Regions from separate parts of the Herbiconiux sp. L3-i23 genome, predicted to be linked through region 3. Evidence: predicted binding sites of a transcription regulator. Region 3 holds the regulator's gene; each other region holds the start of a gene.

Region 1 (7,316 bases), 650 kb from region 3:
AGGCCGCCGTAGAAGAACGCGAGGCCGGGGGTCATCAGCAGCACGAATGCCGCCGCGATCAGCAAGAAGGCGGTATTGCCCTGATCCATTGGATACCTCTCTTAACAAACGTGCAAAGGGATTCGACCCGGCGGCTCACGTCGGCTGTCGACGAGGGGTGCGCGCTTGCGGGTTCGGCCCAATAGTGGTCCGTGGAGGTTTCGTATCGAGATGAGACAGATTTCGAGGGTGTTACACAGTGCGGCGTCCGGTAAACATCGTGTTTCGTGCCTCGGAGGTCGCTCAAGCGGGCCTCAGCCCGAGTTCAGTGCGAGCTCAAGGCAATGAGTCGCGAGATCGCGCGGAGGTACTTCTTGCGGTAGCCGCCCGCGAGCATGTCCTCGCCGAACACCGAGTCGAGCGGCGCTCCGCTCGCGACGATCCGCACTCCGCCGTCGTAGAGCCGGTCGACGAGGGCGACGAAACGCAAAGCATCGGTCTGACTCGCGAACGGCGAGACGTCGCGGAGTCCGACGGCCTGCAGGTCGTCGACGAGACGCACGTAGCTGGCGGGGTGCACCTTCGCCAGGTGGGCGATGACCGCCCCGAAGTCGTCGACGGTGCTGACACCGCCGTCGGCCTCGGCGGCGAGCCGTTCGTCGAGTTCCGCGGCGTCGGTGACCGCAGCGTGGCCCTCGATGTCGCGGCGCCGGTAGTCGAGGCCGTCGATGCGCACCGTCTCGAAGTGGGCCGAGAGCGAGTGGATCTCCCTCAGGAAGTCGGCGGCCGCGAACCGACCCTCCCCCAACGCATTCGGCGGGGTGTTCGAGGTCGCAGCGACTCGTGTCCCGGTGGCGACGAGTTCGCCGAGCAGGCGGGTCATCACCATCGTGTCGCCCGGGTCGTCGAGCTCGAACTCGTCGATGGCGACGAGGCTCGCTCCCGAGAGCAGGTCGACGGCGCCGCGGTACCCCATCGCGCCGACGAGCGCCGTGTACTCGATGAAGGTGCCGAAGTACTTCCGTGCCGGCGCGAGGTGCCAGAGGGCCGCCAGCAGGTGGGTCTTGCCGACGCCGAATCCGCCGTCGAGGTAGATGCCCGGCTTGCCGACCGACGCTCGCTTCGCGCGCTTGAACCAGCCGCCGCCGCTCGGCGCCGCCGACCACCCCGCGGCGAAGGTTCGCATCTTCTCGAGCGCTTCCGTTTGCGACGGGTAATCGGGGTCGGGCTCGTAGTTGTCGAGGCTCGCCCGGTCGAACTGCCGCGGCGGCACGAGGTACCCGGCGATCTCCTCACCGGTCAGTCGCGGGGCACGCTCGGTGAGTGAGACAGGGGCGGAGGTCACAGGCGCATCCAGACGACGGAAGGAGTCGGAAGTGTTACGAGGTCCTCAGCGGAAGACGAACGAGCGGCGTAACCTCGCTGAGGGCGCATCGCCGACCCGTCGGGAGGCGGTGCGCGATCAGCCTAGACGAGGGCCGTGCACCGACAGCGGCCCCCCTGACGGAAGGTGGCCGAGGCAGATGGCAGTTGAGACGGACTCGTCGCAGAAGTTTCAGGAGTATGCGCACCCCGAGCGTCTCGTCAGCACCGAATGGCTCGCCGAGCATCGGAACGATCCGGGCCTCGTCGTCGTCGAGTCCGATGAGGACGTGCTGCTCTACGAGACCGGACACATCCCCGGCGCCGTCAAGATCGACTGGCACACCGAACTGAACGATCCCGTCACCCGCGATTACGTCGACGGCGAGGGCTTCGCGAAGCTGCTGCGCTCGAAGGGGATCTCCCGCGACAGCACCGTCGTGTTCTACGGCGACAAGAGCAACTGGTGGGCCGCGTACGCCCTCTGGGTGTTCACCCTGTTCGGTCACGACGATCTGCGCCTGCTCGACGGCGGTCGCGCGAAGTGGGTCGACGAGGGTCGCGAGCTGACCACCGATCGCCCCGACGTCTCGCGCAGCGACTATCCGGTGGTGGAGCGCGACGACCTCACCGTGCGCGCGTTCAAGGACGACGTACTCCTGCATCTCGGCAACCCACTCATCGACGTGCGCAGCCCCGAGGAGTTCTCCGGGGAGCGCACCACCGCTCCCGCCTATCCCGAAGAGGGCGCGTTGCGTGGAGGTCACATCCCGAGCGCGCAGAACGTTCCGTGGGCGAAGGCCGCAGCCGAGGACGGCACCTTCCGGTCCCGCTCGGAGCTGGAGGCGATCTATCAGGAAGGTGCGGACCTTCAGGAAGGCGACAGCGTGATCGCCTACTGCCGCATCGGAGAGCGGTCGAGCCACACCTGGTTCGTGCTCACGCACCTGCTCGGTTTCGACGAGGTCCGCAACTACGACGGCTCGTGGACCGAGTGGGGCAGCGCGGTGCGCGTACCCATCGTCCGCGGCAGCGACCCCGGCGCCGTCCCCGGCCGCTGAGTGGCATTCCGGTCGTCGAGCAGGCGCGCCAGCGCCGTATCGAGTCCCCCGCGCAAGCGTGCGCGGGGGCCCAGGCTCGCGTAGCGAGGAACGACCGTCTCGAGAGCGCACGTGCTGTGGTCTCGGTGCGCTTCGCTTACTCGACCCTGGGCCCATGGCGCACGCTTGCGCCAGGGACTCGATACGCTCCTTCGTCGCTACTCGACGACCGCGGTGAGCCCCGCTCGTTGAGCGCAGCGATACGGCGGCACGAGTACCATCCGGTCGTCGAGTAGGGCGAAGCCCGTATCGAGTCCCCCGCGCAAGCGTGCGCGGTGGGCCCAGGCTCGAGTAGCGAGGAACGAGCGTATCGAGAGCACAGCGGCAGGGTCTCGGTGCGCTGCGCTTACTCGACCCGTCTCGATACGCTCCTTCGTCGCTACTCGACGACCGGGGTTCAGAACGGGGCGTCGTCGGGGAGCCAGGCTTTCATCACCAGTGGTGGTGCGCCCGGGATAGTGCGGCCGGGTGGGGCGAAGGTGCGGGCCGGTTTCGTCGTGTACATGCGCCCCGTCGGCGAGGTCCAGGTCAGGGTGCCGCCCGGTGAGGCGCTCACCCGCCACCGTTTGCGGCCCTTGACCATGTGGTGGCCCTTGCACAGATGCGCGAGGTTCGCGGCGACCGTTTCGCCGTCCTCCGCCCACGGTTTCGTGTGATCGACATCGCAATGCTCGATCAATCGGGTGCAGCCCACGAACCGGCACACCTCATCCCGCGCCTGCAGGTACCGCCGCAACTGCTTCGGGACCTTATAGGTGGTCCGCCCGAACGAAGTGATCGCCCCATCCTCCGGATCGGTGAGGATCCGGATCCACCCGGGCGCCTCGCCGGCGATTCGGCGGGCGGTTTCGGCGTCGATCGGCCCGTAGCCCTCGAGCTGGCCCGGCTCGTCCGACCGGCCCAGCGCGGTCAGTACCGGGATCGTCGTGGCGACGTGCGGGTTGATGCCCCGACGCGCCGCAGGGGTGGCCTGCACCGGCTCACCCTCGACCACAGGGGCGGTGACGCCGCCGGCGTCGATCAGCAGATCACGGAAGACATCCGCCTCGATTTGCTGCAAGGTGCGGGTCTCACCCTCGACCATCAGCCCCTTCGCCAGTCCGGTCACTGATGCGGCGGCACCGATGACGTACTCGGCAGACATGTACGCCCGGTACCAGGCCATGCCATCACCGGCCGGTTCGACCGCAGTCCGGCGCTCGGCCAACGCTTCCCGGTGCTTCTCGATCAGGTCTTGGGGTTGCAGATCGGCGCGGATCTTGCGCGCCATCCGATCGAACCGTGACACCGGCAGATCGACGAACTCGAGCAGACGCGCCTCATACTCGCCGACCAGCTCAGCGGCGAGGCCGTGAGAGTGTTCGACGAGAACCCGGGCGTGCCGGTCGGAGAACTCCGCGCGCCGCATCCGACTCAGCGTGGTCGGGAAGACCTGCACAAGGGAGCGGGCGAGATCGAGCATCGACTGCGCGGTGCGCTCGTGCACCTGCAGCACCGCGGCGACTTCCGCCCGGAGCTCACGCCACTCGAGCGAGTCAGGGTCGTACCAGTCGGCCCCGAACTCCCGACCGAACTGCAGGCGCAGCGCGTCGATGTATTCCAGTTGCTCCGCCTGGTACACCCGCGACAGTGCCTGCCGTTCGGCGATGCGCTCGACCAGCAGCCGCGCAGCCGACATCGGCGCTTCGGCCTGCGACTGCTCTTCGTACATGCATCGACCTAACCAGCAACCACCGACACTGGAAGGAACCTCAACGCGACCGCATCCCGAAGCCCCGCGCGTCGCGACGGCCCCAGCGGGCCTCCTCGGCGAGCACGTATTCGACCAGCGCCAGGCAGGCCCTCGGCCGCGGGCGGGATAATCGGGAGGTGACTTCCGCTCTGCCCGCCCAGCTCGCCGACATCCGGGACGAGTTCCTCGCGCTCGACGGCAACGACCGTCTGCAGCTGCTGCTCAAATTCGCGAACGAACTCCCGGAACTCCCCGAGCGTCTCCGCGACCACCCCGGACTCAGCGAGCGGGTCGAGGAGTGCCAGGCGCCCGTGTTCATCACCCTGGAACTCGGCGACGACGGTGTGCACATGTTCGCGACCGCGCCCCGCGAAGCGCCGACCACCCGCGGATTCGCCTCGATCCTCGTGCAGGGCGTCGAGGGGCTCTCGGCGGAGGAGCTGCTCGCGGTGCCCGCCGACTTCCCGCAGATGCTCGGCCTCAACGACCTCGTCTCCCCACTGCGGGTGCGCGGGATGAGCGGCATGCTCGCGCGGGCGAAGCGCCAGATCGCGGCGAGGAGCGCCGCATGAGCCTCACCCGGATCTTCCCGGAGACGGCCGGCCCCGTGGCGCTCGACGGCGAGCACGGCGCCGCGTTCCTCGCGGACGCCTATGCACCGGAGTCGCGCTCGTGGGTGCGCATCAACATGATCGGCAGCCTCAACGGGTCGGCCGTCGGCGAGGACGGCACGTCCGAGACGCTCAGCAATCGCGTCGACCGGCGCATCCTCGGCACCATCAGACGAGCGGCCGACGTGGTCGTCGTCGGAGCGCGGACCGTCCGCCGCGAGGGCTATCTCGGCCCCTCCGAGAGCCGTCTGGCGATCGTCACCTCGTCGGGCGACCTCGCCGGCCACCGGCTGCACGAGCGCGGAAGCGTGCCCATCATCCTCTGCCCTCCTTCCGCCCGCGATCGGGTCCGCGAGCAACTCGCCGACGTGCCGCACGAGATCGAGGTACTCGAGGGATCGGCGCTCGACGCCCGCGAGATCGTCTCGGTCCTCGGCGAGCACGGCCTCACCTCGATCGTCTGCGAGGGCGGCCCGACCCTCGCGGCGGCGTTCATCGACGACCGACTCGTCGACGAGCTCTGCCTCACCACCGCGCCGAAGCTGCGTTCCCCCGGTGTTCCGCTGTTCGCGCGCCTCGGGAATCCTCCGCAGGCGGTGCTCACACAGCTGCTCGTCGACCCCGACAGCACCCTCTACGCACGCTGGCGGCTCGAGTACTGATCCGCCCCGTCTCTCGAGCCACCCAGCCGACTCGCGGTCAGCGGGCGGCGCGACTCAGTGGCGGACTTTCAACCAGTCGGCGATGACGCCGTTCCACCGGTCGCGGTCGAAGTTCCAGAGCTTGGTGTGGCGCGCCGTCTCGAACGGCACGAACGTCACGATGTCGGGGCGTGCGGCGGCGAGCTCTCGCGACCCGTTCGCCGGGACGAAGCCGTCGTCGTCGCTGTGCAGCACGAGGATCGGGACGGCGAGCTCGCCTGCCCGGCGCACGAAGTCGAGGCGGCGCAGATCGATGGGTCGACGCTGACCGGTGAACGGCCTGCCCCACCGGGAGCTGATCATGGCGAGCACTCCGGACTTCACCGGACCGGGCAGCGACATCGCCTCGCCCTGGTAGAGCAGGGTGTCGACCCAGTTCACCACCGGCGACTCGAGCACCACCCCGGTCACCACCGACGAGACCCGCGACCGGGTCGCCGCCTGCAGCACGGTCGCGCCGCCCATCGACCACCCCATCAGCACGATCTCCTTCGCGCCGTGGTCGAGCGCGAAGAGCATCGCGGCCTCGACGTCGAGCCACTCGATGTCGCCGAGGGAGTAGCGTCCGTCCTCGCTCGGCGGCGCCTCGCCGTCGTTGCGGTACGAGATGAGGAGCGAATTGAACCCGGCGTCACGGAATACGGGGATCGCGCGCAGGGCCTCCTGCCGCACCGTCGCACGGCCGTGCACCTGGATGACCCAGCGTGCACTCGGATCGGATCCGTCGTCGACCGCGGCCGGCACGAGCCACGCGGGAGCCGGTCCCAGGGTCGTCTGCACGCGCACGTTCTCGAACGGCACACCGATCTCGCGCGGACTCAGGTAGACCCAGCCGTTGAAACGTCCCTGCCGCGCCTCGGAGAGGTCGCCGAAGTCGACGCCGAGCACCCGGCGGGTCACCGTCGCCGCGGTGCGCGCGACGATCGACCCCACTCGCGCGTGCCCGGTCCCGCCGTCGAACCAGAAGCTGTAGTCGCCCGGCAGCAGGGCGTCTTCGCTCGCGCTGAAGATCACGGTGCCTGCGGACTCGTCGTATCCGAGCACGCGGGTGTCCTCGACGCGTTTACGCGGGGGCTTCACCACCGTGCGGGCGACGGACGTCGTCACCGCGCCCGCGAACAGTGCGCCCGCCGTCGCGAGGCCGCTCAACGCAACCAGCACCCCGAGCGAAGACCGCGACTTGCCCGACACCGCTACCAGCCCTTCGACGAACGCGAGACCGCGTCGGATCGCCGGACGGGTCGCCGATTCCACGCTATCAAAGAGGGGGCGGACGCGATGTCCCGGCCTCATCCGTCCTGGGCGACGCACCGTACCACCATCGGGGCCATCGGCGCATTCCTGATCTAGTCTCGTCGCATGAACGGCGACCCGCACGACGAGACACCGAGGGAGTTCGAGTTCGCGCTCGAGTCCATCGGCCGCGCGAACACGCGCGACGATCTGGTGGTGCGCAGCATTCCCGCACCCGAGGGCCTCGCACCGTGGTCCGTCGCCCTCGCCGCCGAGATCGACGCCGCGTCGCACGGCTCCGAGTACGACCTGGGCGCTGGGCGCTTCGTCCTGCTCTACGACCCCAGCGCCCACGACGCCTGGGGCGGTCGGTTCCGCGTCGTGTGCTTCGCGCAGGCGCCGCTCGAGACCGAGATCGGCATCGACCCGTTCCTCGCCGACGTCGCCTGGTCGTGGCTGACCGACGCCCTCGACGATCGCGTCGCCGACTACACGGCGGCCTCCGGCACCGCCACCAAGATCATCTCCACCGGTTTCGGCGAGTTGGCGGAGCAGGGCGATGGTGCCAAGATCGAACTGCGGGCTTCCTGGACTCCCC
Region 2 (7,316 bases), 1.3 Mb from region 3:
CGCGAGCTGGGGCTCGACCGTCTGTTCTGCCTGACCTTCGAGATCGACTTCTTCACCCGGCACGGCTTCGCTCCGATCGGCGAGGGGGTCGTCTCTCCCGATGTCTACGCCGAGCTGGTCCGCTCGCCCGACGAAGGTGTCGCCGAGTTCCTCGACCTCGCGCGGGTCAAGCCGAACACGCTCGGCAACACCCGCATGCTGAAGCACCTGGCCTGACCCCGTTCTGTCGGGCGGATAAGAACTCGGCATCATGCCGGGGTGTTGCCGTGCCAATGGGGGACGCGGGCATACCCTGTGCCCATGTCGGCCTTCCGCGACCCCGTCGGTTCACAGCCGAAGCGGGTCTATTGGCGCCGCCGCATCCTGGTGCTGCTCGGCGCGCTGGCCGTCATCGCCGTCATCGTGCTCATCGTCGTGCGTCCCGCAACGCCCAGCACCCCGGCGTCCGTCGAGACGTCGGCTCCTCCGGCCGAAGCCGCTCCCACCGACCCGTCCGCGTCGGCACCCAGCTCCGAGCCGCAGCCGTGCGCGGCGGAGCAGATCGCCGTCACGGCGGTCACCGACGCCGACTCGTACGCCGCCGACGTGCAACCGCAGCTGTCGTGGACGCTCGTCAACAACGGGTCGGTCGCCTGCACCATGAACCTCGGCACCTCGCAGCAGGTGTTCACGGTGTCGAGTGGCGACGAGACGATCTGGACCTCGTCCGACTGCCAGGACGGCGCCGACGACTTCGCCTACACGGTCGAACCGGGAGCGGAGCCGGTCGCCTCGAGCAGCATCGCGTGGGATCGCACCTGGTCGTCGCCCGACACCTGCGGAGGCGAGCGGCAGCCGGTCACCGCGGGTGGGGCGTCCTACCATCTGTCCGTCAGCGTGGGCGGCGTGACCTCGGCGGACACCAAGCAGTTCCTGCTCCAGTGACCGGCACCGCCTAGCGCGTGATGAGCGCCGCGATGCCGAGGGCGACGCCGACGAAGACGGTGAGATCCGTCCAGGTCGCCACGGTCTCCTCGGCACGCTTTCCCCGCTTCGCGATGTGACGGATCCCTGCGAGTCCGAGGTAGAGCGCACCCGGTGCGGCGCCGATGAGTCCCCAGCCGGGGAGGAACGCAGCCACGAGGGCGACGGCTCCGAAGCTGAGGTTCGCGAAGCCGAGCTCGTGCACGACCTGCTCGGCGCCCTTGTCCTCGATGCCGAGGATCCCTTTCGAGGTGCGGCCCGGGTTCGTCAGCTGGCTGATACCGGCGACGACGAGGCGGGTGCCGACCCCCCCGGAACGCGAACCAGATCCCGATGACGAGAAGCGGGTCGCCGCCGGCGACCAGGAGGTGGACGGCGGCGGACACGACCGGCAGGATCACGGTCTGCAGCAGGACCAACGCGATGTACACGGCGCTCCGATCGACGGGCTGAGTGAGGTTCACTCAATCGAAGGAGTCCGCTCGGCGCAAGGGCGTCGGGCGACATCGGCCGCGCTCAGCCGAGGGCGGCCTTGAGCGCGGATCGTGCCGACTCGGTGGAGTGGTCGAGCACACGACGGAAGCCGAGCCGCTTCGCCTCGGTCGCCCGCTGCTTCGCCATCGACACGGGTCGGATCTCGCCGGCGAGGCTCAGCTCGCCGACCGCGACGACGTCGTGCCCGACGGGCTGGTCTTTCGCGGCCGAGGCGATCGCGAGCGCAATGGCGAGGTCGGCGCCCGGCTCGGTGAGGCGGACCCCGCCGACGGTGGAGACGTAGACGTCGAGCGTGCTCAGCTTGATGCCCGCGCGGCGCTCGAGCACGGCGAGGACCATCGCGACGCGGCTCGAGTCGACGCCGCTGACCACGCGTCGCGGCTGCGGGGCCGATGTGCCGACGACGAGCGCCTGCACCTCGACGGGCAGTGCGCGTCGGCCCTCCATCGCGACGGTCACGCAGGTGCCGCTGACCGCTTTGTCGCCGCGGCTGAGGAACAGTCCGCTGGGGTCGGGGACCTCGACGATGCCGTCGCTCGCCATCTCGAAGCAGCCGACCTCATCGACCGGTCCGAAACGGTTCTTGAGCGCGCGGATGAAGCGCAGCGAGGTCTGCCGGTCGCCCTCGAACGTGCAGACCACATCGACGAGATGCTCGAGGAGGCGTGGGCCCGCGATGGATCCGTCCTTCGTGACGTGACCGACCAGAAGCACGGGGAGGTTGCGCTGCTTCGCGAGGCGGATTAGGGATGACGCGACTTCGCGGACCTGCGACGGCCCTCCCGCGAAGCCGTCGATCTCGCCGCTCGAGACCGTCTGCACCGAGTCGACGATGAGCAGGTCGGGCTCGACGGCGTCGACCTGGCCGAGCACCGTCGCGAGGTCGGTCTCGGCCGCGAGATAGAGATTGGGGTGCAGGGCGCCCGTGCGTTCGGCGCGCATCCGCACCTGTCCGACGGACTCCTCGGCGGTCACATAGAGCACGCGTGCACCGGTGCCGGCGGCGCGCGCCGCGACTTCGAGCAGCAGAGTGGACTTGCCCACGCCGGGCTCGCCGCTCAGCAGGATGGCGGCTCCCGGCACGACGCCGCCGCCCAGCACGCGGTCGAATTCGGCGATGCCGCTCTGCTTGTGGCTGGCCGACTCGATCTCGACCTCGCCGATGGGCTTCGCGATGCGATCGCCGAGCACCACGGTCGGCTTCACCGAGCGCGTGAAGCCCGTCTTCTCGGCGGCCTCGACGACGGTGCCCCACTGCTGGCACTCGGCGCAGCGACCGACCCACTTCGCGGTCGTCCAGCCGCATTCCGTGCAGCGGTAGGGCGAGGCGGTGGCGGCGGCGCGGGGCATGGGAAGAACAGTAGGCGCGGCATCCGACATCCGATACGCGCCTCGCCTGAGTGCCCATTTCCCGTACATATCTTCGAATGTCTGCTATACTGGCAGCACATCGCGTGCCGGCGATGAGACCACTTCCCGTGGAGCGCCGGCCTGGCCGGTCACTCCATCCGAGTCGACGAGGCAGGCATGAGCCAGGCGCGTGACGCATCGCAGGCGGCATCTCCAGGCGCCGATCTCGTCGACGCGCTGGCGGCCGGTGTCCTCATCGAGCGCTCTCGCGCGGCGGAGCGCTACGAGCAGATCGACGCCGTTCGCCGCTGGTACGAAGCCGCGCACGGGGCGCGGTGGAGTCTGCCCGACGCTCTCGAGTGGCGAGAGCTGCGGGCTGAAGTGGCGGCCGCTCTGGCGATGCACGAACGCACCGCCGAATCGCAGCTCACGTACGCGCGGCGCCTGTCGGGCGACTTCTCGGCAACCCTCGAGCGCCTGCTTCAAGCGCGTATCTCCGATCGGCATGCCCGCATCGTCGTCGACTGCTCGCTCGGAGTCCCGTCGCACCTGCTCTCCGAGTACGAAGCTCAGGTACTCGAGGTCGCCGAGGATCTGCCGCCCACGCGGTTCGAGAAGCGGGCGGCGTCTATCGCCGCGTCCATCGAGCCCTCCACGATGGTCGAGCAGCACCGCGAAGCCCTGACCGAGCGCCGTATCTTCGGTGAAGCCGCTCCCCGCGGGATGGCATGGGTGCACATGCTCTTGGACGCTCCCGATGCCCTCGGTGCGCTCGCCGCCGTCACTGGACATGCTCGAACGCTGCACAAGCTGCCCGGTGAGACGCGGACGCTCGCTCAGATCGAGGCCGACGTGGCCCGCGATCTTTTCGTGGATTCGACGGGCGTCGCTGCGACCCCGTCCGGAGGCGACCCGGTCGCAACCCCCGCGGCGCAGCGCGGCGTCAGAGCGGGCGTATTCCTGCACGTGCCGTCGGACACCGCGCGCGGCAAGACCGATGACCCGGGCGAACTGGTCGGTTACGGTCCGATCGACGCGCAGACCTCGCGCGAGTTGTCGGGCACGGCGAGCAGCTGGACACGACTCCTCACCGACCCGGCGAACGGCGCGATCCTCGACTTCGGCCGCGAGAGCTACCGAGTTCCCGCCGAACTGCGCCGCTACCTGCAGGTGCGCGATGAGGTCTGTCGGTTCGTCGGCTGCACTCGAGCCGCTCAGTATTGCGACATCGACCACACAACTCCATGGGTCGAAGACGGCGAGACAATCGCCGAGAACCTCGCCAACTTCTGCAGAGGCCACCATCTGGTGAAGGGCAGAGGCAGGTGGAAGGTCGAGAACGTCGGAGACGGCGTCATCCGATGCATCTCGCCCACCGGCAAGGTGTACGAGACTCCGCCGGCGAAGGTGCTGCCGACCGGGTCAGGAGTGCGGTTCCGAGATGTGGATGATCCGGTCGACGAAGGCTCATCACCGATCCACGTCGTGCTCGCGCGCAAGTTCGGCGTCGATGGCGAAGCGGAACGCACGACTGACGCTCAGACCAGCGATCGGCATTCCGACGCCTGGTTCACCGGCGACGACACCGGGGAGGAGTGTGCCTGATGTCGAGCTCGGCCGGAATGGACCTCACGTTTGGAGCCTCGCCGCCGTCGCCACCGCTCGGTGCTGTCGGCGCGATCGATCGGCGCGGCCGTCGATTCGCGCGACCCCCGATCGGTCGCGTACACTCATCGGCGGTAGCGTGTCCGAGCGGCCTAAGGAGCATGTCTCGAAAACATGTGTGGGGGCAACTCCACCGTGGGTTCAAATCCCACCGCTACCGCCACTCGAAGGCCCCGGCCCTTGCGCATCGTGCAGGGAGGCGGGGCCTTCGGTCTTCTTGCCTCGATCAGCGCTCCCTCGCGTCGAGAGAGCCGGTTCCGGTTGACGGTGCGGGCGGCATCATCCAGGAGTACGCGCCGACCGCGACCGCGACGGTCGCGACGTGCATCACCATCAATGCGGCGACCGTCAGCCATCCGTCGGCGGTGTTCACGATGAAGCCGAGGACGATGTCCGGGATCCACGACAGCACGAGCACAGACGGGACGAGCCGACGGAGGGTCAGCGCCGGACGCTGCGACCGTCGCACGATCAGGAACCAGCCCACCGCTGCGCCGATCGCGCCGACCACGGTGAGGGTCAGGTAGGCGAGCGGCATGAGAGGGCCGGTGGGCTCGGCGCCGAGAGCGACGGCGGCAGCGGCGACGCCGGCGTTCACCGCTCCGGCGACGACGGCGACGATCAGGGCACTCAGCGCGATCGCTCGCAGACCGGACGCACGCGAATCCGCCGCACGATCGTGAGCGCTCCGCGGTATCGGCTGGACGTTGCTCGAAGTGGAATCGGACATGGAGTGCTCCTCTGCTCGCGAGATCGGTCGGACACGGGTGCGTCCAGCTGCTCCGCTCACCCTTCTCGCCCCGTCACGGCAGGGGCATCCGCCCGCGGGTGTCAGCCGCCCTACTCCTCTGGGCGTACGTCCCGCCGGCCCGGAACGACGAAGCGGCCCGCTCCCATGAGGAAGCGGGCCGCTGGTCGTGCCTTCGTCAGTCGCGTAGTTCGAGGTACTTCGCGATGAGCGACTTGGTCGACGAGTCCTGCGCCTCGAGCGCCTCCGCGTCGCCGTCGACGGCGGGCGCGATCTGCAGCGCCAGCTGCTTGCCGAGCTCGACGCCCCACTGGTCGAACGAGTCGATGCCCCAAATGGTGCCCTCGGTGAACACGATGTGCTCGTAGAGGGCGATCAGCTGACCCACGACGCTCGGGGTGAGCGCCGGAGCGAGGATCGAAGTCGTCGGGCGGTTGCCGCTGAACACGCGCGCTGGCACGACCGCTTCCGCGGTGCCCTCGGCGCGAACCTCGTCGGCGGTCTTCCCGAACGCGAGCGCCTTCGTCTGCGCGAAGAAGTTGGCGAGGAAGAGGGAGTGCACGTCCTGGCCCGGCTGGACCGTCTTGCCGTCGCCCGTTTCGTCCCTCAGCGGGCGCGAGGGGTTCGCGACGGCGATGAAGTCGGCGGGGATCAGCCGCGTGCCCTGGTGGATCAGCTGGTAGAACGCGTGCTGGCCGTTGGTTCCCGGCTCTCCCCAGAAGATCTCGCCGGTGTTCGTGGTGACGGGTGAGCCGTCCCAGCGGACGCTCTTGCCGTTCGACTCCATCGTGAGCTGCTGCAGGTAGGCGGGGAAGCGGCTGAGGTCCTGGGCGTAGGGCAGCACCGCGTGGCTCTGCGCGCCGAGGAAGTTGGTGTACCAGACGTTCAGCAGCCCCATCAGCACCGGGACGTTCCGCTCGAGCGGGGTGGTGCGCATGTGCTCGTCGATCGCGTGGAAGCCGGCGAGGAACTCGGAGAAGCCCTGCGGGCCGATCGCGATCGCGACCGAAGTCCCGATCGCCGAATCGACCGAGTAGCGACCGCCCACCCAATCCCAGAAACCGAACGCGTTCTCGGGATCGATGCCGAACGCCGCGACCTTGTCGAGGGCGGTGGAGACGGCCACGAAGTGCTTCGCGACCGCACCGGTGCGTGCCTCATCGGTGTCCTCGAGGACGCCGGCCCGACCGAGCCGCTCCCACAGCCACTGCCGGGCGAGACGGGCGTTGGTGAGGGTTTCGAGGGTGCCGAAGGTCTTCGACGCGACGATGAAGAGCGTCGTCTCGGGGTCGAGATCCGCGGTCTTCTCGTAGATGTCCGCAGGGTCGATGTTCGAGACGAACCGGCACTCGAGCCCGTCCTGCACATACGGCTTCAGGGCGTCGTAGACCATGACGGGTCCGAGATCCGACCCGCCGATGCCGATGTTCACGACCGTTGCGATGCGCTTGCCGGTGACACCGGTCCACTCGCCCGAGCGGACCTTCTCGGCGAAGGCGTAGACCTTGGCGAGCGTCGCGTGCACCTCGGCGTCGACATCGTCGTCATCGACCGTGAATCCCTCCGCGGGCTCGAGGTCGGCGCCACCCTTGGGTCGGCGAAGGGCGGTGTGCAGCACGGCCCGGTCCTCGGTGACGTTGATGTGCTCGCCGCTGATCATGGCCCGGTAGCGTCCCGCCACGTCGACGTCCTCGGCGAGCTGCAGCAGCGGGCGCAGGATGTCGTCGGTCAGCAGGTTCTTCGACAGGTCGATGGTGAGGTCCGCGGCCTGGAACGTGTAACGCTCAGCGCGGTCCGATTCCGACGCGAACCAGCCGCGCAGGTCGGGTGAGAAGTCGGTTGCGATGTCCGACAGCTGCTGCCAGGAGTCGGTTCCGGTCGGGTCGATCGGGCTGGCGGGGCCAGTGGGTGCGGAATCGGTCATGGGTCCTCCTGGGCCAATCGGATGAGGCGGTCTCGGGTCGAGGAATGACGGGCGCCGCCTTACGAACATATCGCCACGACGCGGACGCCTCCGATGCCGTCCGTCGCGGAAGGCGGATCAGCCGGCGTCGACGGTCGGGTCGAGGGTCTGAGCGGCGGCGGCGATCCGCGC
Region 3 (7,316 bases):
TCTGCTCCGGGCCGTCCGCTCGCGCAGCATCGACGTCGGCGCCGACGCTCTCGCCGAGGATGCCGATGCCGAGTGGTTCATGGACTACCGCAACGCCGACGGCAGCATCGCGGAGATGTGCGGCAACGGCATCCGCGTGTTCACCCGCTTCCTGATCGACGAGGGGCTCGCCGAGCTCGCCTCCGGTGACACGCTCGCGATCGGCACTCGCGGGGGAGTGCGCGACGTCCAGCGCACCACCGACGGGTTCGCCGTCGACCTCGGCCGGTGGCGACTCGAGGGCGGCGAGCCGCTCGTGCACGTCAAGAGCCTCCCCGTCGCCCGGCCCGGCGTCGCGATCACCGTCCCCAACCCGCACGTCGTGATCGCGGTCGCCGACGAGAGCGAGCTCGAGAACGCGGATCTCGCCTACATCCCCGTCGTCGAACCCGACCCCCAGGGCGGCACCAATGTCGAGCTGGTGCTCCCCGCCGACCCGCTCGTCAAAGACGCCGTCGGGCGCATCCGCATGCGGGTGCACGAGCGCGGCGTGGGAGAGACGCTCTCCTGCGGCACCGGCGCGGCCGCCGCCGCCCTCGCCACCCGACACTGGGCGGGCGCGAGCGCGCCCAACGACTGGCGCGTCGAGGTGCCGGGTGGCGTCGTCGGCGTGCGGATGTTCCCCGCCGAGGACGGCGAGCACGTCTCCCTGAGCGGCCCGGCGGAGCTGGTGTTCCGCGGCACCGCCGAAATCTGACGGCTCAGCCGAGACGGCGCCGCACCCGCAGCACCCTGAAGCCCCGGTTCGTCGCCGAGCGCGTCGTCGTGTAGTCGGGCGGCAGCGTGGACTCGAGCCAGCGCTGCAGCGAGTCCGACCCGAGGTTCTTCTGCACCACGAGCCAGGCGTCCCCGCCCGGCGCCAGACGGGGCAGCCAGGTCTCGAGAATGCCGTGCAGCTCGCTCTTGCCCACCCGGATGGGCGGGTTCGACCAGATGGTGCGGAACGAGACGTCGTCGGGAACATCCGCGGCCAGGCTGGCGTTGACATTGGTGAGCCCGAGATCGGCCGCGTTGCGGCGGGTGAGTTCGAGCGCGCGTTCGTTGACGTCGACGGCCCAGACCGTCGCGTGAGGAGATTCAAGTCCGAGGCTCAGCGCGATCGGACCCCAGCCGCAGCCGAGATCGAGGAGGTCGCCGCCCGGAGGAGGCGGCGGAACGTGCGACAGCAGAACGCGGGTGCCCCAGTCGATGTGATCGGGGCTGAAGATGCCCGCCGCCGTCGTCACCTCGACATCACGGCCGGCGAGGGACACGGTGATCCGGCGTGGACGGAGCTCGCTCGCGGGATCGACCGAGAAGTAGTGGTCCCCCGTCATTGGAGGGCACCTGCCGACCGGAACATAGAGGCAACTTAGCGGAAACCAGGAGATAGTGTTACAGCCCATGATCGAACGACCCGAGACACCGACAGCCGACGAGGACGTCGTCGCGCGCGTGCTCGGTGCCGCCGAGCGCCGCTCGGCGGACTACGCGCTGTTCCCCGCACGGACCGGCATCGTGTCGACCCCGCGCGTCGACCACGACGGCGAGCAGTTCGACCTCGAAGAGCGGCAGGCGCTTCGTCGCGTCTCCGGACTCTCGACCGAACTCGAAGACGTCACCGAGGTCGAGTACCGACAGCTGCGCCTCGAGCGCGTCGTGCTGATCGGCGTGTACTCGCAGGGCAACGCCGCCGACGCGGAGAACTCGCTGCGTGAGCTCGCGGCGTTGGCCGAGACCGCGGGCGCCTCGGTGCTCGACGGCCTGCTGCAGCGTAGGCCGCACCCCGACCCCAGCACCTACTTCGGTCGCGGCAAGGCCGAGGAACTCCGCGACACCGTCGCCGCACTCGGCGCCGACACCGTCATCGCCGACACCGAACTGGCGCCCAGTCAGCGACGCGCCCTCGAGGACGTCGTCAAGGTGAAGGTGATCGACCGCACCGCGGTGATCCTCGACATCTTCAGCCAGCACGCCAAGAGTCGCGAAGGCAAGGCGCAGGTCGAACTCGCCCAACTCGAGTACCTGCTCCCGCGACTGCGCGGTTGGGGTGAGTCGATGTCCCGCCAGGCCGGTGGCCAGGTGAGCGGTGGCGCGGGTATGGGCTCGCGCGGACCCGGTGAGACGAAGATCGAGCTCGATCGTCGTCGCATCCACTCCCGCATGGCGAAGCTGCGCAAGCAGATCGCCGCGATGAAGCCGGCCCGCGACGCGAAGCGCGCCAACCGTCGCCGCAACGAGGTCCCGTCCGTCGCGATCGTCGGATACACGAACGCGGGCAAGTCGAGTCTGCTGAACCGCATCACACGGGCCGGTGTGCTGGTCGAGAACGCACTGTTCGCCACGCTCGACGCGACGGTGCGCCGCTACGAGACCTCCGACGGACGCTCGTTCACCCTCGCCGACACGGTCGGCTTCGTGCGCAACCTGCCGCATCAGCTGGTGGAGGCGTTCCGTTCGACACTCGAGGAGACGGCGGATGCCGACGTGCTCGTGCACGTCGTCGACGCGTCCCATCCGGATCCGGGTGCGCAGCTCAGCACCGTCCGCGGTGTCGTCGGCGAGCTGGGTGCGCGAGAGATACCCGAGCTGGTCGTCTTCAACAAGAGCGACCTGGCGTCCCCGGACGACCGGTTGGTGCTGCGCGGGCTCGAGCCCGACTCGATCTTCGTCTCGGCGCGCACCGGAGAGGGCATCGACGAGCTGCTCGAGCGCATCGCGACGCTGCTGCCGAAGCCGCGCCACGAGGTCCGCGCCGTCGTCCCCTTCGACCGGGGCGAGCTGATCGCCCAGGTCCACGAGCGCGGCCAGGTGCTGAGCCTCGACTATCGCGAAGACGGCACCCATCTGCACGCGAACGTGGGCGAAGAGGAACTCGCGGCGCTCACTCCGTTCCTGCGCTGAGCCCGCCGGCGGTGACGGCGCCGTCGAGGTGCCCGGTTCTGCGCGTGCGAGCGCCTCAGCACCCGCGGAACCGGGCACCTCGAGCGCGGCTCAGACGGAGCGGAGCACCGCGGTAACGACGCCCAGCACCTGGGCCTCGTCGCCGAGGATCGGCTCGAACGCCGAGTTGCGCGGCAGCAGCCAGGTGTGGCCGTCGCGCTGCTTGAAGACCTTGACGGTCGCCTCCTCGTCGAGCATCGCCGCGACGATGTCGCCGTTCTCGGCGGTGCTCTGCGAGCGGACGACCACCCAGTCGCCGTCGCAGATGGCGGCATCGATCATCGACTCGCCGACGACCTTCAGCATGAACAGCTCGCCCTTTCCGACGAGCTGGCGGGGGAGGGGGAACACCTCTTCGACCTGCTGCTCGGCGGTGATGGGGATGCCGGCCGCGATCCGACCGACGAGCGGCACCATCGCCGCATCGCCGACGGGCGTCGCCGTCTCACCGGTGTGGGACGAGCTGGAGGGCAGGTCGATGAGCACCTCGAGTGCACGCGGCCGATTGGGGTCGCGGCGCAGGTAGCCCGACAGCTCGAGCTGACCCAGCTGATGGGTGACGCTCGAGAGCGAGGAGAGGCCGACGGCGTCGCCGATCTCGCGCATGCTCGGCGGGTAGCCGCGCGTCGACACGGACTGCTGGATCGTTTCGAGGATCGCCATCTGCTTCTCGCTGAGGCTCTTCCTCCGGCGCGTTCCCGTGCGCTCCACCGTCATGACGTCTCCCATTCCCCCCGAGCCCCGACCCACCCGCGGAGGCGATGTCGGAGGCTGCTGTTTCGATGTACCCGAACATCGAAACTGTATCCGCCCGGGCGGATCGGGAGCAACGCCTGTTCGAGCTTGTCTTCGAATGACTCGCGAGAATCAGGCCTTCGCCTCACTGGTTGACGTGTTCGACATTCGAAGATACATTCGGAACACAGCTTCGTTCCGGAACGAAAGGTTGAGACTCATGAGCACCATCACCGTCGGTCACCTGGCCGCCCCGGCTCGTCCCCACCTGCGCATCACCCGCCGTGGACGGGTCGTTCTCGGCGCGCTTCTCACCCTTCCCACAGTCGCGGTCATCACCGCGATCGCGATGTCGTCCGCACCCGCCGTCGCGTCGAACGAGAGCTCGACGCAGCAGTTCGCGTACGTCACCGTCGAGGCGGGGGAGTCGCTCTGGTCCGTCGCCGAGCGCGTCGCTCCGGCTTCCGACCCCCGCGACGTCATCGCCGACATCGAGCGGTTCAACGGGCTCGACTCGTCGGCCGTCGCCGCCGGCCAGTCGCTCGCGATCCCCGCCACGTACACCGACTGACGCCCACACCGACTGGCACCTGCATCGACTGGCGCGCACCGCACTGGTCATGGGGCGGGCAGCTCGGGAGCGGGCTCCTAGACTCGATCGGGTGACTTCGCTCGACGACCTCCCCATCCGCGACGATCTCCGCGGCCGTGAACCCTACGGCGCACCGCAGCGCACGGTGAAGGTCGCGCTCAACGTCAACGAGAACAGCCACGGCGTCCCCGAGGACGTCGCGCACGACATCGTCCGCCAGGTCGCCGAGGCGATCCTCACCATCCACCGGTACCCCGATCGCGAGTTCACCGTCCTCCGCGAACGGCTCGCCGGGTACCTCGGCCATGGGCTCTCCGCCGCGAACATCTGGGCGGCCAACGGTTCCAACGAAGTCACTCAGCAGGTGCTGCAGGCCTTCGGCGGTCCCGGGCGCAGCGTGCTGGGCTTCCCGCCCACCTACTCGATGCACTCCATCCTCGCGGGCGCCACGGGCACCGAATGGGTCGAGGGCCGCCGCGACGAAGGCTTCCGCATCTCACCCGAGACCGTCGTGGCCGAGATCGACCGCACCCGCCCCGACATCGTCTTCCTCTGCGCTCCGAACAACCCCACGGGCACCGGGGTGCCGCTCGAGACGATCGCCGCCGCCTACGACGCCTTCGACGGCATGGTCTTCGTCGACGAGGCGTACGCCGAATTCATGCCGAGCGGCGCACCGAGCGCACTGACCCTGCTGCCCGACCGCCCGCGCCTCATGGTCTCGCGCACGATGAGCAAAGCGTTCGCCTTCGCGGGGGCGCGCGTCGGCTACCTCGCGTCGGACCCCGCCGTCGCCGACGCCCTGCGGCTGGTGCGCCTGCCGTACCACCTCTCGGCGCTCACGCAGGCGGCGGCGATCGCCGCACTCGGCCACGCCGACGAGATGCTCGGCATGGTGGAAGAGATCAAGGTGCAGCGCGATCGGCTGATGGCCGAGCTGCCCGGGCTCGGCTACTCGCCGTGGCCGAGCGAGGCGAACTTCGTGCTCTTCGGCGGCGTCGCCGACCCGCACGCGACCTGGCAGCACCTGCTCGACCACGACGTGCTCGTCCGCGATCTCGGCATCCCGAACACGCTACGGGTGAGCGCCGGCACCGAATCGGAGACGACCGCGTTCCTCGCCGCCCTTTCTGGGGCTGACGGCGCCCTCGGCGCCCGCTCGTAGACTGGGACCCGTGACTTCAGAAGGCTTCCCCGTCGGCTCGCGGACCGCGCACATCGAGCGCGCGACCAGCGAGTCCTCGATCGACCTGCGGCTCGACCTCGACGGCACCGGTACGGCCGACATCAGCACCTCGGTGCCGTTCTTCGACCACATGCTAACCGCCTTCGCGAAGCATTCCCTCACCGACCTCACCGTCCGCGCGACGGGGGACATCGAGATCGACGTGCACCACACGGTCGAGGACACCGGAATCGTGCTCGGAACGGCGATCCGTCAGGCGCTCGGAGACAAGGTGGGCATCGCCCGGTTCGGTGACGCCACCGTGCCGCTCGATGAGGCGCTCGCCCGTGCGGTCGTCGACATCTCGGGGCGCCCGTTCCTCGTCCACGACGGCGAGCCGTCCGGCTTCGAGTTCCACCTCATCGGTGGCCACTTCACGGGCTCGATGGTGCGGCACTTCTTCGAAGCGCTCGTCTTCGCCGCCGGCCTGACGGTGCACCTCGACGTGCTGCGGGGACGCGACCCGCATCACATCGCCGAGGCCGAATTCAAGGCGTTCGCGCGCGCATTCCGCGTCGCGAAGGAACTCGACCCGCGCGTGCAGGGCGTGCCGTCCACGAAGGGTGCGCTGTGACGCGACCCACGGTCGCGGTGCTCGATTACGGCAGCGGCAACGTCCACTCGGCGGTCAAGGCCCTCGAGCTGGCGGGAGCCGACGTCGAACTGACCGCCGACCGCGCCCGCATCCAGGGCGCCGACGGCCTCCTCGTTCCGGGCGTCGGTGCCTTCGCTGCCGTGATGGCGGCTCTCGACGCCGCACGCGGTGCGGAACTGATCGACCGTCGCCTCGCAGGAGGGCGACCGGTCCTCGGCATCTGCGTCGGCATGCAGGTCATGTTCGAACGCGGGGTCGAGCGCGGCGAGGGAGTCGACGGACTCGGCGAATGGCCGGGCACGGTCGACCAGCTGCGCGCCCCGGTGCTCCCGCACATCGGCTGGAACACCGTCGACGTCCCCGACGAGACGGTTCTCTTCGACGGCATCCGCGACGAGCGCTTCTACTTCGTGCACTCCTACGGCGCCCGAGAGTGGAGCCTCGACGTGCAGAAGCCCCATCGGGAGCCGTCGGTGACCTGGGCGACCCACGGCGAGCCGTTCGTCGCCGCCGTCGAGAACGGGCCGCTCTCCGCGACCCAGTTCCACCCCGAGAAGTCGGGCGCCGCCGGCATCCGGCTGCTCTCCAACTGGATCCGCTCGCTCTGACGCGCGAAGCGCCTCGCGGGTGAAGGATATGCTCGTTGGCGTTTTGCCCCGTCGATCGTCCCGCAGCCCGGGAGACGCGACGCCCGCCACCCGAGAAGAAGGAACCATCCGAGCATGAGCGAGTTCATGAAGACCCCGAAGCTCACCCTGCTTCCCGCGGTCGACATCGCCGACGGCAAGGCCGTGCGACTCGTGCAGGGCGAGGCCGGCTCCGAGACGAGCTACGGCGACCCGACCGATGCGGCCGCCGACTGGGTGCGGCAGGGCGCGGAGTGGATCCACCTCGTCGACCTCGACGCCGCCTTCGGCCGCGGCAGCAACGGCGCCGCCCTCAAGCGCGTCATCCGTGCCGCACGGGGTGTGAACGTCGAGCTGTCGGGCGGCATCCGCGACGACGCCTCCCTCGAGCAGGCCCTCGAGTCCGGCGCGAAGCGCATCAATCTCGGCACCGCGGCGCTCGAGAACCCGGAATGGGCGGCGAACGTGATCGCGCAGTACGGCGAGGCGGTCGCGGTCGGGCTCGACGTGCGCGGCACCACCCTCGCGGCGCGCGGATGGACGAAGGAGGGCGGCGACCTCTGGGCGGTGCTCGACCGTCTC

The links. The regulator LexA, encoded in region 3, represses DNA repair genes until DNA is damaged. The targets are predictions, from matches to a motif close to TCGAACANNTGTTCGA.
Region 1: the regulator LexA is predicted to act here: its motif matches at 4,251-4,266, upstream of NGH83_RS08075 (HNH endonuclease signature motif containing protein).
Region 2: the regulator LexA is predicted to act here: its motif matches at 2,870-2,885, upstream of NGH83_RS13715 (HNH endonuclease signature motif containing protein).

What each region holds. Positions count from the first base shown of each region.
Region 1 covers NZ_AP025737.1:1,710,336-1,717,651, forward strand. The annotation lists gene NGH83_RS08060 (ammonium transporter) at 1-89, opposite strand, end outside; gene zapE (cell division protein ZapE) at 305-1,324, opposite strand; gene NGH83_RS08070 (sulfurtransferase) at 1,503-2,402, shown strand; gene NGH83_RS08075 (HNH endonuclease signature motif containing protein) at 2,839-4,152, opposite strand; gene NGH83_RS08080 (SufE family protein) at 4,311-4,745, shown strand; gene NGH83_RS08085 (dihydrofolate reductase family protein) at 4,742-5,446, shown strand; gene NGH83_RS08090 (S9 family peptidase) at 5,501-6,739, opposite strand; gene NGH83_RS08095 (DUF3000 domain-containing protein) at 6,845-7,316, shown strand, end outside.
Region 2 covers NZ_AP025737.1:2,869,348-2,876,663, reverse strand. The annotation lists gene NGH83_RS13735 (amino-acid N-acetyltransferase) at 1-216, shown strand, start outside; gene NGH83_RS13730 (hypothetical protein) at 301-924, shown strand; gene NGH83_RS13725 (hypothetical protein) at 935-1,168, opposite strand; gene radA (DNA repair protein RadA) at 1,480-2,808, opposite strand; gene NGH83_RS13715 (HNH endonuclease signature motif containing protein) at 2,986-4,413, shown strand; tRNA gene NGH83_RS13710 (tRNA-Ser) at 4,547-4,636, shown strand; gene NGH83_RS13705 (hypothetical protein) at 4,700-5,203, opposite strand; gene pgi (glucose-6-phosphate isomerase) at 5,400-7,145, opposite strand; gene NGH83_RS13695 (hypothetical protein) at 7,263-7,316, opposite strand, start outside.
Region 3 covers NZ_AP025737.1:1,058,209-1,065,524, forward strand. The annotation lists gene dapF (diaminopimelate epimerase) at 1-736, shown strand, start outside; gene NGH83_RS05000 (class I SAM-dependent methyltransferase) at 741-1,355, opposite strand; gene hflX (GTPase HflX) at 1,423-2,922, shown strand; gene lexA (transcriptional repressor LexA) at 3,013-3,678, opposite strand; gene NGH83_RS05015 (LysM peptidoglycan-binding domain-containing protein) at 3,917-4,267, shown strand; gene NGH83_RS05020 (histidinol-phosphate transaminase) at 4,359-5,453, shown strand; gene hisB (imidazoleglycerol-phosphate dehydratase HisB) at 5,464-6,087, shown strand; gene hisH (imidazole glycerol phosphate synthase subunit HisH) at 6,084-6,716, shown strand; gene priA (bifunctional 1-(5-phosphoribosyl)-5-((5-phosphoribosylamino)methylideneamino)imidazole-4-carboxamide isomerase/phosphoribosylanthranilate isomerase PriA) at 6,831-7,316, shown strand, end outside.